3 regions of the Shewanella sp. BC20 genome follow, and region 2 is predicted to be linked to each of the others. Evidence: predicted binding sites of a transcription regulator. Region 2 holds the regulator's gene; each other region holds the start of a gene.

Region 1 (3,282 bases), on a different contig from region 2:
TGCAAGTATTGCCCGTCAACATGACCAGCCATAAGGCGCCAAAGGAAGAAAATGAAATGCCCGCTCGCCAAGAAACTGGCTTTATGGATTTGTTTGCTAGGGGGCGGGAATATGTCAGCAGCTTAACCGACAAGTTTTCCCTCGGCACTAAATCTAACCCTGGCATGATTGCGGTAATGTCACAGTCGATGGGGATTTTAGAGCAACGCCATAAGCGGGCGCGTTTGATGGGTGATCCTCCCGATATTTTGGTCGTGCCTGAAGTCGCTAATATCGGCACTATGGAGTTTCACCGCGCCGACGAGGCTATTGCCGCAGGAGAAGCGGCTGTCGCTAAGGCGGCGCACTTGATTGAAGCGGCAATTTGGAAAGGTTAATCGACAGGGATGGTTCATCGTTACATATTGATTTAGGCAAGTGATTGTTTGATTGGCTTATTTTTTGCTTTAGCTTCATCACACAGTGTTAGATGCCGAATTATTGACGATGAATCCTCTTTTAAATGCCTTAAATCTGAACCGTAGCAGTGTTGCCGATGCCTATGGCCTGAACAGCAAGAAGACGGACACGAGTAAGACAGACACAAGTAAGACTGAGTCCAGCACGGAGGCTAAGTCATCCGTCAAGGATACACCTAAGACTGAAGCGAAACCGAGCGATGACATTGCTTTGTCACCCCGCGCGCTTAGGGCACAAAAAATCCAAGCGATGTCGAAGGACTTTTTTGCCGATGGCCAGTTTAGTGTGTCAGATATCCCAGCCCTAGTGTCTCGACTGCAAAAGGACGGCATTTTGTCCGATGCACAGGTTGAGCGCCTGTCACAAAATGGCATTAATTTGCCGAGTCAAAAGCCGAGCAAGCAATCCCTGCAGGACTTTATCGACGATGAGCTAAAGTCTTTGGCGGAAAAGTCACCAAACAGTCCTATGATCGACACCTTAGTCGATGCTAAAAACGTATTGTCGAATATGGATGATGCGCAATCCCCAGTGCTGGCACAAAAAGCCACTAAGGTATTTGGCCAGTTAACCGATTATCTAAATAGCAACCCCACACTGAGCGACAGCCAAAAACAGTTATGGCAGGGGCTTAAGTCGACTATGCAAGTGGCTTCCTCCATGGGGATGCAGCAGTCGGCATCGGGGCAACTGAGTAGTTATCTTGCCTTAGCCAAGCGCTAACTCTGTTTGAGTGTAAACCTTAGCCAAGGGCAAACGCCGAGCTACGGACTGCTTTTATTCCAAGGACTTTTATTACAAGGACTTTGGCTTTCGGGCCAAGGTACTTTGTCGTGATTAGCGGGCATTTTTAGCGTCCGCTATCCTGCTTTATGGCCAAGGTCAAGGCTTAAAACTGAGATCATTGGGTTTGGCTACAGTTCTTCTTTGTTCTTTTTATCCATCCGATAAATCATGATCTGGATCATGGAATTTTAGGTGTTAATGCCGCTTAATTACCTAGATATTGTGTTTATTGATTATCTAAACACTATATGTAGTGTTAATTTTAATCGGAATGGAGAGGAACTGAACAATGCCAGTCGTGATCAAGCGGGATGGTTGCCGCACACCTTTTGATGAAACAAGGATAAGAGATGCAGTGATAGCGGCTGCAAACTCGGTTGGGATAGAGGATGCTGACTATGCCGCGACGGTTGCAGCTTGTGTGAGGGAGCGAGTGGCCAATCTGGCAGAAGTCGAGATCCACCATTTACAGGATGCGGTTGAAAACCTACTGATGGAAGGGCCTTACAAGTCTCTGGCGCGGGTCTATATCGAGTATCGCCATGACAGAGATATTTGCCGCGATGCGACCAGTAAACTCAATCTTGAAATCCGTGGTTTAGTGGAGCAGAGCAATGCGGCGCTGTTAAATGAAAACGCCAATAAAGACTCTAAAGTGATCCCAACCCAGCGGGATCTACTCGCGGGTATCGTCGCTAAACATTACGCCAAGAGCCATATTCTGCCTAAGGATGTGGTGGCCGCCCATGAACTTGGTGAAATCCATTACCACGATCTCGATTATTCGCCGTTTTTCCCGATGTTTAACTGCATGTTGATTGATTTGGCGGGCATGTTGACCCACGGTTTTAAAATGGGCAACGCCGAAATTGAGACCCCAAAATCCATCTCCACCGCTACTGCTGTTACGGCGCAGATTATTGCCCAAGTGGCGAGCCATATTTATGGTGGCACTACGATTAACCGTATCGATGAAGTGCTCGCACCTTTTGTGGCGAAGAGCTATGACAAACATTATCAAGTGGCACTCAATTGGCAGATAAAAGATGCCAAGGCCTATGCGACGGCGCTGACAGAAAAAGAATGTCATGATGCTTTCCAATCCCTTGAATATGAAGTGAATACCTTGCATACCGCCAATGGACAAACGCCCTTTGTCACCTTTGGTTTTGGTCTTGGCACTTCGTGGGAGTCGCGTTTAATTCAGCAATCCATGTTGAAAGTGCGTATGACGGGCCTAGGTAAAAATCGTAAGACTGCCGTGTTCCCTAAACTGGTGTTTGCGATTCGTGATGGCATTAACCACAAGGCCGGTGATTGCAACTACGATGTCAAACAAATGGCCCTAAAATGCGCCAGCATGCGCATGTATCCTGATATTTTGAACTACGAGCAAGTGGAAAGAGTCACGGGATCATTTAAAACCCCAATGGGCTGTCGCAGCTTTTTAGGCTCCTACAAAGAAAATGGCGAGCTGGTCCATGAAGGGCGCAATAACCTTGGGGTGGTGAGCTTAAACTTGCCCCGAGTGGCCCTCGAGGCCAATGGCGATGAGGCTGAGTTTTATCGTATTTTAGATGAGCGTTTACAACTTGCCCGCCGTGCATTAGATACTCGCATCGAACGCTTAAATGGCGTTAAAGCCAGAGTTGCGCCGATTCTGTATATGGAAGGCGCCTGTGGTGTGCGCCTGCGCGCCGATGATGATATCGCCCAAATCTTTAAAAATGGTCGGGCATCGATTTCATTAGGCTATATCGGTTTACATGAAACCATCAATGCGCTCTATGGCACTGAAACCCATGTGTTTGATGATGCTAAGCTTAGAGAAAAAGCGGTGGCGATTGTCGCGCACCTTAAAGCGGCTACCGATGCATGGAAGGCCGAAACCGGTTATGGGTTTAGCCTTTATAGCACCCCGAGTGAGAGCCTCTGCAGCCGTTTCTGCAAGCTCGATGCGCGCCAATTCGGCGTGGTTGCAGGGGTCACCGATAAGGGCTATTACACCAATAGCTTCCACTTGGATGTGGAAAAGCG
Region 2 (3,282 bases):
CTATGGTTAATCGGAAACGGTGTCCATCGACTTCGTTTACCGTCAGGCTCACGCCATCGATGGTGATAGAACCTTTATGGGCAATATAGCGAGCCAGCTCCGCAGGCGCCGCTAACCAAAATTCGATTGCTTGACCGCGAGCAAGACGCTGCTCTACGGTGGCAATGCCATCCACATGGCCGCTGACCATATGCCCGCCGAGGCGAGTTGTCGGGGTGACGGCTTTTTCAAGATTAACCTTAGTGCCGACTTTATAGTTAGCAAAGCCTGTGAGACTGACAGTTTCAGCCGACACATCCGCCACATAGCCATCGGCTAATTGCTGAACCACAGTCAAACACACCCCATTGGTGGCGATACTGTCGCCTAAACGCACATCGCTTAAATCAAGTTTGCCACTGGCGACCGTCAAACGAATATCATCGCCTTTACGTTCAAGCTTTCGCAGCGTGCCAACGGCCTCAATAATCCCAGTAAACATGGTTAACTCACTTATTCGCTAAAGATGGATTGGACGTGAGCCTCAAGGTGAAACGCGTATCCGCGCCCACTTTACGCTCATCGACCAGTTTGAGGGTCGGAATATCGGCCATCATTTGATAATCGGGTAATTCGAGTAGATTACGCCCTTGTGCGCCAAGGATTTTCATCGCTTGATACAGCACTAACTCATCGGCTAATCCCGCACCGATAAAGGCGCCAGCTAAGGTCGCGCCCGCTTCGATAAGCACCTGATTACAGTTTTTGCCTAAATAGCTTAAGAGTGCGGGCAGCGAGATTCGACCATCAATCGCCGGTAATTGAAGACAAGTCACATGGGCAGGCAACTGCGCCACAAAGGCTGGCGAGTAAGGCTCAGTTGAGACTAATAACATCGGCGATTCAATCGCAAGCAAGGCTGCCGTAATCGGCATCCGGCAGCGACTGTCTAAAATCACCCGCAGCGGCTGTAAAATCTGCGCTTCACTCAATTGTGAGCTAAGACTGCCAAGCTCTGAGTAACGCACATTGAGCGAAGGGTCATCGGCTAGTACGGTTTCAATCCCTGTCACTAGCGCGCAGGCGCGTAAACGTAAACGCTGCACATCGCGGCGAGCTTCGGGGCCTGTGATCCATTTAGATACCCCGTTTGATAAGGCGGTTTTACCATCGAGGCTCGCGGCAAGCTTTACCGTCACCCAAGGTAGACCCGACTCCATGCGCTTCATAAAACCAAGATTTAAAGCGTAAGCTTCGTCGCGGTGCAAGCCAACATCCACTTCAATGCCCGCATCGCGCAGCATTTGAATACCGCGGCCACCGACCTGCGGATTGGGATCTTCAACCGCCACCACGACTCGTTTTACACCAATATTGATCAGCGCCAAGGCGCACGGCGGTGTGCGGCCATAATGGCTACAAGGTTCTAAGGTGACATAGGCGGTCGCGCCGTGGGCAAGCTCGCCAGCCATCCGCAGTGCATGCACCTCGGCGTGGGGCTCGCCAGCTTTTTGATGGTAACCTTCACCGACAATCTGATTATCTTTTACGATAACGCAGCCCACACTAGGATTGGGGCGAGTGGTATAAAATCCTTTACGAGCCAGTTGTATGGCTCGGCTCATCATCTGGTTATCGAGTTCTGACCAATTCATATAAACCCTATGAAATCTTGAGGAAGCGTGCCCGAATGCGGCGCATAACGAGGCGCTAACCTAAGCACTAACTTAAGATAACCCACATTACTTTTGCAGTTTCGCAATCGCCTCACCAAATTCGGAGACGTCTTCAAAGGCACGATAAACCGAGGCAAAACGAATATAGGCAACCTTATCTAGGCTCATTAACTGTTCCATCATCAAGTTACCTATCATCTCGGATGGCACTTCACGCTCGCCAGTAGCCCGCAGCGTTGACTTGATTTTACTTAAGGCCTGCTCGATTTCATCCATAGACACGGGGCGCTTTTCGACCGCGCGTAACATACCAGCTTGCAGCTTTTCTTCATCGAAGGGTTGGCGCGTGCCATCGCGTTTAATCACCCGTGGCATGACTAATTCAGCCCCTTCGAAGGTAGTAAATCTTTCGTGGCATTCGGTGCATTCTCGGCGACGACGCACTTGATGGCCTTCCGCCACTAATCGGGAATCGATCACTTTAGTATCTGTCGCGCTGCAAAATGGACAATGCATTGAGCCTCCTGCCGTGAATGGAATAAAGCCTGTGGCTTTCGCTGTTTCTCGCTTAAACCGAGCGGGTTTAAGTCTACGATTTTAGCAATAAAAATGGCCGCTTAATGCGGCCATGGGATTTTATCCTATTTATCGGCTGAGGTTAACCACCTAAGAGTGACACCCTAAGCAGTTGTGAACTCAGCCTTCATATTCAGATAAATTAACGAATTAACCGTAAACAGGGAAACGGGCGCACAGTGCCAATACTTGGCCTTTTACGCGCTCGATAACCGCAGGGTTGTGGGCATCGTCGAGGATGTCACAGATCCAACCGGTTAACTCTTTCGCTTCAGCTTCTTTAAAGCCACGGCGAGTGATCGCAGGCGTACCGATACGCACACCAGAGGTCACGAATGGAGAACGTGGGTCATTTGGCACAGAGTTTTTGTTTACTGTGATGTTCGCGCTACCTAAAGCGGCATCGGCTTCTTTACCCGTCAGGTCGCGACCGATTAAGTCCACCAGCATTAAGTGGTTGTCAGTACCGCCAGAAACGATCTTGTAACCGCGCTCTAAGAACACTTCAACCATGGCTTTAGCGTTCTTAACCACTTGTTGTTGGTAAGCTTTGAACTCTGGCTCTAAAGCTTCTTTGAAGGCTACCGCTTTACCCGCGATAACGTGCATCAAAGGACCGCCTTGACCGCCTGGGAATACCGCAGAGTTCAGCTTTTTGTATAGCTCTTCATCATCGGCAGCAGACAGAATGATACCGCCACGAGGACCGGCTAAGGTCTTGTGAGTAGTAGAGGTCACAACGTGCGCATGTGGCACTGGGTTTGGATACACACCAGCGGCGATAAGACCCGCAACGTGCGCCATGTCGACAAACAGGTAAGCACCGATTTTGTCTGCGATTTCGCGCATTCTTGCCCAGTCAACGATGCCTGAGTAAGCAGAGAAACCACCGATCATCATCTTAGGCTTATGTTCAACCGCCAGACGTTCCATTTCGTCATAGTCGATCTTACCTGATTCATCGATGCCGTAAGGAATGATGTTGTACAGTCTACCGGAGAAGTTTACTGGCGAACCGTGGGTCAAGTGACCACCGTGAGCGAGGTTCATA
Region 3 (3,282 bases), on a different contig from region 2:
ACCGCGAATACTACGATGTGGTGACTTGTATGGAGATGCTCGAGCATGTGCCAGATCCACAATCGGTCATTCAAGCCTGCTGCGATATGGTTAAACCCGGCGGTTTTGTGTTTTTCTCAACCATCAACCGTAATATTAAGTCTTTCGTTGAGACCATTATCGGCGCCGAGTACCTATTAAAGATGTTGCCAATTGGCACCCATGACCATAATAAGTTCATCAAGCCATCTGAACTCATGGCCTTAGTCGATAACACCGATCTTCTCTGTAAAGATGCACTTGGGATCACCTATAACCCGCTAACAGGGATCTTTAAGTACACCCCAAAGGTCGATGTTAACTATATGATTGCGACGCAAAAGGTAGATTAAGATGAGCTTAGCTGAGGTTAAAGGGGTCTTATTCGACCTTGACGGTACCCTTGCCGATACCGCGCCGGATCTGGTTCAGGCCCTTAACCTCAGTTTGTCAGATGTCGGTATCACAGCAAAACCTTTAGCAGATATGCGTAGCGCCGCCTCCCATGGCAGCTTTGCCTTAGTCGATGCGGCGATTCCCGGTGCGGATGACGCACTGCGCACTCAAGTACAGCAAGGACTCCTCGCACACTATCATAGGATCAATGGCGACCATTGCCAGTTGTTTGATGGTATCGCTCCTCTGCTCGATTGGCTCGAGTTATGCCGTGTGCCATTTGGGGTGATCACGAATAAACCCGCCCGCTTTACTCGCCCTCTATTGCATAAGCTTAAGCTCAGCTCGCGTATGCCAGTGATGATCAGTGGCGATTCGACTCGTTACTCTAAGCCCCATACTGCACCTATGCTATTGGGCGCGCAGCAGCTGCAATGCCCGCCACAGCACATCCTCTATTTAGGTGATGCCGAGCGGGATTTACTCGCGGCTCAAGCGGCGGGCATGCTCGGCGGTGTGGCCTTGTGGGGATATTTAGGTGAGGCCGATACACCCGATGCATGGCCTGCCTATGCGCAGTTTAACTCGCCATCGAGTTTGCATTCGGCCTTAAGCCAAGCATTCGCAAAATAGCAGTAACGGATTGACCAAGGTAATGGCTCAACCGAATCCGATTAACGGCGAAATTATGCGCCCTTCGCTGGTAATGCAATTTAGGTTAAGGGTCAATCCTTGCGATCGCGATCGCTGCTTATTTTAGCGATCGATCACACAGTGAAATTTGCACAAAAAAACGTCATCAATGTCGCACGCTAATCTCAATTTGAGCTTCAGGGTTAGTCATCACTAACGCTTTTCTTTATCCTCAAGATATCCACAAGATACCCCCTGAATTGAGACTTGCAAATAGCGTCAAACCTCACTATCTTGTATCTCAGATTATTTAAAACACCATATCTTGTGTATAGGTAGCAATCAGACACACTAGAAGTTCCCCGTTAAATCGACTATCTCCTGCATAGTCAGCAGTATTAAGGGTTTTCAGGTTGATTGTTTTACAAGGAAACGTACGGTGACTTAGTTCACCTGAACAGATATCAGAACCAAGGCCTCTCTTCAATGAATAGCAATATGACAGTCACAAAACGCTGTGGTGCACGTGAGACAATCGATCTCGACAAAATACACCGCGTAATTACTTGGGCAGCCAAGGGATTAAAAAACGTTTCTGTTTCTGAAGTTGAACTTCGCACGCATTTACAGTTTTTCGACGGGATCCCAACCGAAGCTATCCACGAAACGATCATCAAATCTGCGGCGGATTTAATTTCCCCAGAATCACCGGATTATCAGTTTCTGGCTGCGCGCTTAGCCGTATTCCATTTACGTAAGAAGGCCTTTGGTCAGTTCGAACCGCCAAAGTTATACGACCATGTGACTAAACTGGTCGAGCTTGGCAAGTATGATATGCATATTCTGCAGGATTACACCCGCGAAGAACTCGATATCATGGATACCTATATCGACCATTGGCGCGATATGAACTTCTCCTACGCGGCGGTAAAACAGCTCGAAGGTAAATATCTGGTACAAAACCGTGTGACCCACGAGATCTACGAGAGCGCCCAGTTCCTCTATATTTTGGTGGCGGCATGCTTGTTTGCCCGTTATCCAAAAGAAACGCGCCTGCAATACGTTAAAGATTTTTACGACGCGGTATCGACCTTTAAGATTTCTCTGCCCACGCCAATCATGGCGGGTGTACGTACGCCAACACGTCAATTCAGTTCATGCGTTCTGATTGAATGTGGCGACAGCTTAGATTCTATCAACGCGACCGCCTCTTCTATCGTGAAGTATGTCAGCCAACGCGCGGGTATTGGTATCAATGCCGGTCGTATCCGTGCATTAGGTAGCCCAATCCGCGGCGGCGAAGCCTTCCACACGGGTTGCTTACCTTTCTACAAGTATTTCCAAACGGCGGTGAAGTCTTGCTCGCAAGGCGGCGTTCGTGGTGGTGCAGCGACCCTCTTCTACCCCATTTGGCACTTAGAAGTGGAATCCCTGCTGGTACTGAAAAACAACCGCGGTGTCGAAGATAACCGTATTCGCCACTTAGACTACGGCGTACAGCTCAACAAGCTGATGTATCAACGTCTTATCAAAGGCGAAAACATCAGCCTGTTCAGCCCATCAGACGTGCCAGGTCTTTACGATGCCTTCTTCGAAGATCAAGACGAATTCGAACGTCTGTACCTGCAATATGAGCAAGACAGCAGTATTCGTAAGAAGACATTGAAAGCAGTTGAACTGTTCTCATTGATGATGCAAGAGCGTGCTTCAACGGGCCGTATCTACATCCAAAACGTCGACCACTGTAACACCCACAGTCCGTTCGACTCGAAAGTTGCCCCGATCAGACAATCTAACCTTTGTCTTGAAATCGCGCTGCCGACCAAACCATTGAACAACATTGACGATCCAAACGGTGAAATCGCGCTGTGTACACTGTCAGCATTGAACTTAGGTGCGATCAAAAACTTAGCCGAGCTTGAGCCATTAGCCGATTTAGCGGTACGTGCACTGGATAACCTACTGGATTACCAAGATTATCCAATCAAAGCGGCTGAAATTTCATCGATGAACCGTCGTACCTTGGGTATTGGTGTTATCAACTTCGCTAACTACTTAGCGAAGAATGGCATGAAGTACTCCGATGGTAGCGCGAACAACCTGACTCACAAGACCTTTGAAGCGATTCAATTCTATCTGCTTAAGGCGTCAATGAATCTGGCAAAAGAGCAAGGTGCGTGCCCATTATTTAATGAGACCACTTACGCCCAAGGTATTTTACCTATCGATACCTAC

The links. Region 2 encodes NrdR, which represses ribonucleotide reductase genes. Its sites were predicted from a motif close to AAACACNANATNTNGTGTTT; they were not measured.
Region 1: a site for NrdR is predicted at 1,485-1,504, ahead of nrdD (anaerobic ribonucleoside-triphosphate reductase). Genes of this name have one in related genera too.
Region 3: a site for NrdR is predicted at 1,361-1,380, ahead of nrdA (class 1a ribonucleoside-diphosphate reductase subunit alpha). Genes of this name have one in related genera too.

Annotation. Positions count from the first base shown of each region.
Region 1 covers NZ_NHRI01000002.1:99,395-102,676, forward strand. Annotated here, with positions in the region: gene rssA (patatin-like phospholipase RssA) at 1-377, shown strand, start outside; gene CBX96_RS02900 (hypothetical protein) at 487-1,182, shown strand; gene nrdD (anaerobic ribonucleoside-triphosphate reductase) at 1,535-3,282, shown strand, end outside.
Region 2 covers NZ_NHRI01000016.1:46,242-49,523, forward strand. Annotated here, with positions in the region: gene CBX96_RS16085 (riboflavin synthase) at 1-481, opposite strand, end outside; gene ribD (bifunctional diaminohydroxyphosphoribosylaminopyrimidine deaminase/5-amino-6-(5-phosphoribosylamino)uracil reductase RibD) at 489-1,634, opposite strand; gene nrdR (transcriptional regulator NrdR) at 1,722-2,171, opposite strand; gene glyA (serine hydroxymethyltransferase) at 2,382-3,282, opposite strand, start outside.
Region 3 covers NZ_NHRI01000003.1:248,996-252,277, reverse strand. Annotated here, with positions in the region: gene ubiG (bifunctional 2-polyprenyl-6-hydroxyphenol methylase/3-demethylubiquinol 3-O-methyltransferase UbiG) at 1-371, shown strand, start outside; gene CBX96_RS05310 (HAD family hydrolase) at 373-1,047, shown strand; gene nrdA (class 1a ribonucleoside-diphosphate reductase subunit alpha) at 1,534-3,282, shown strand, end outside.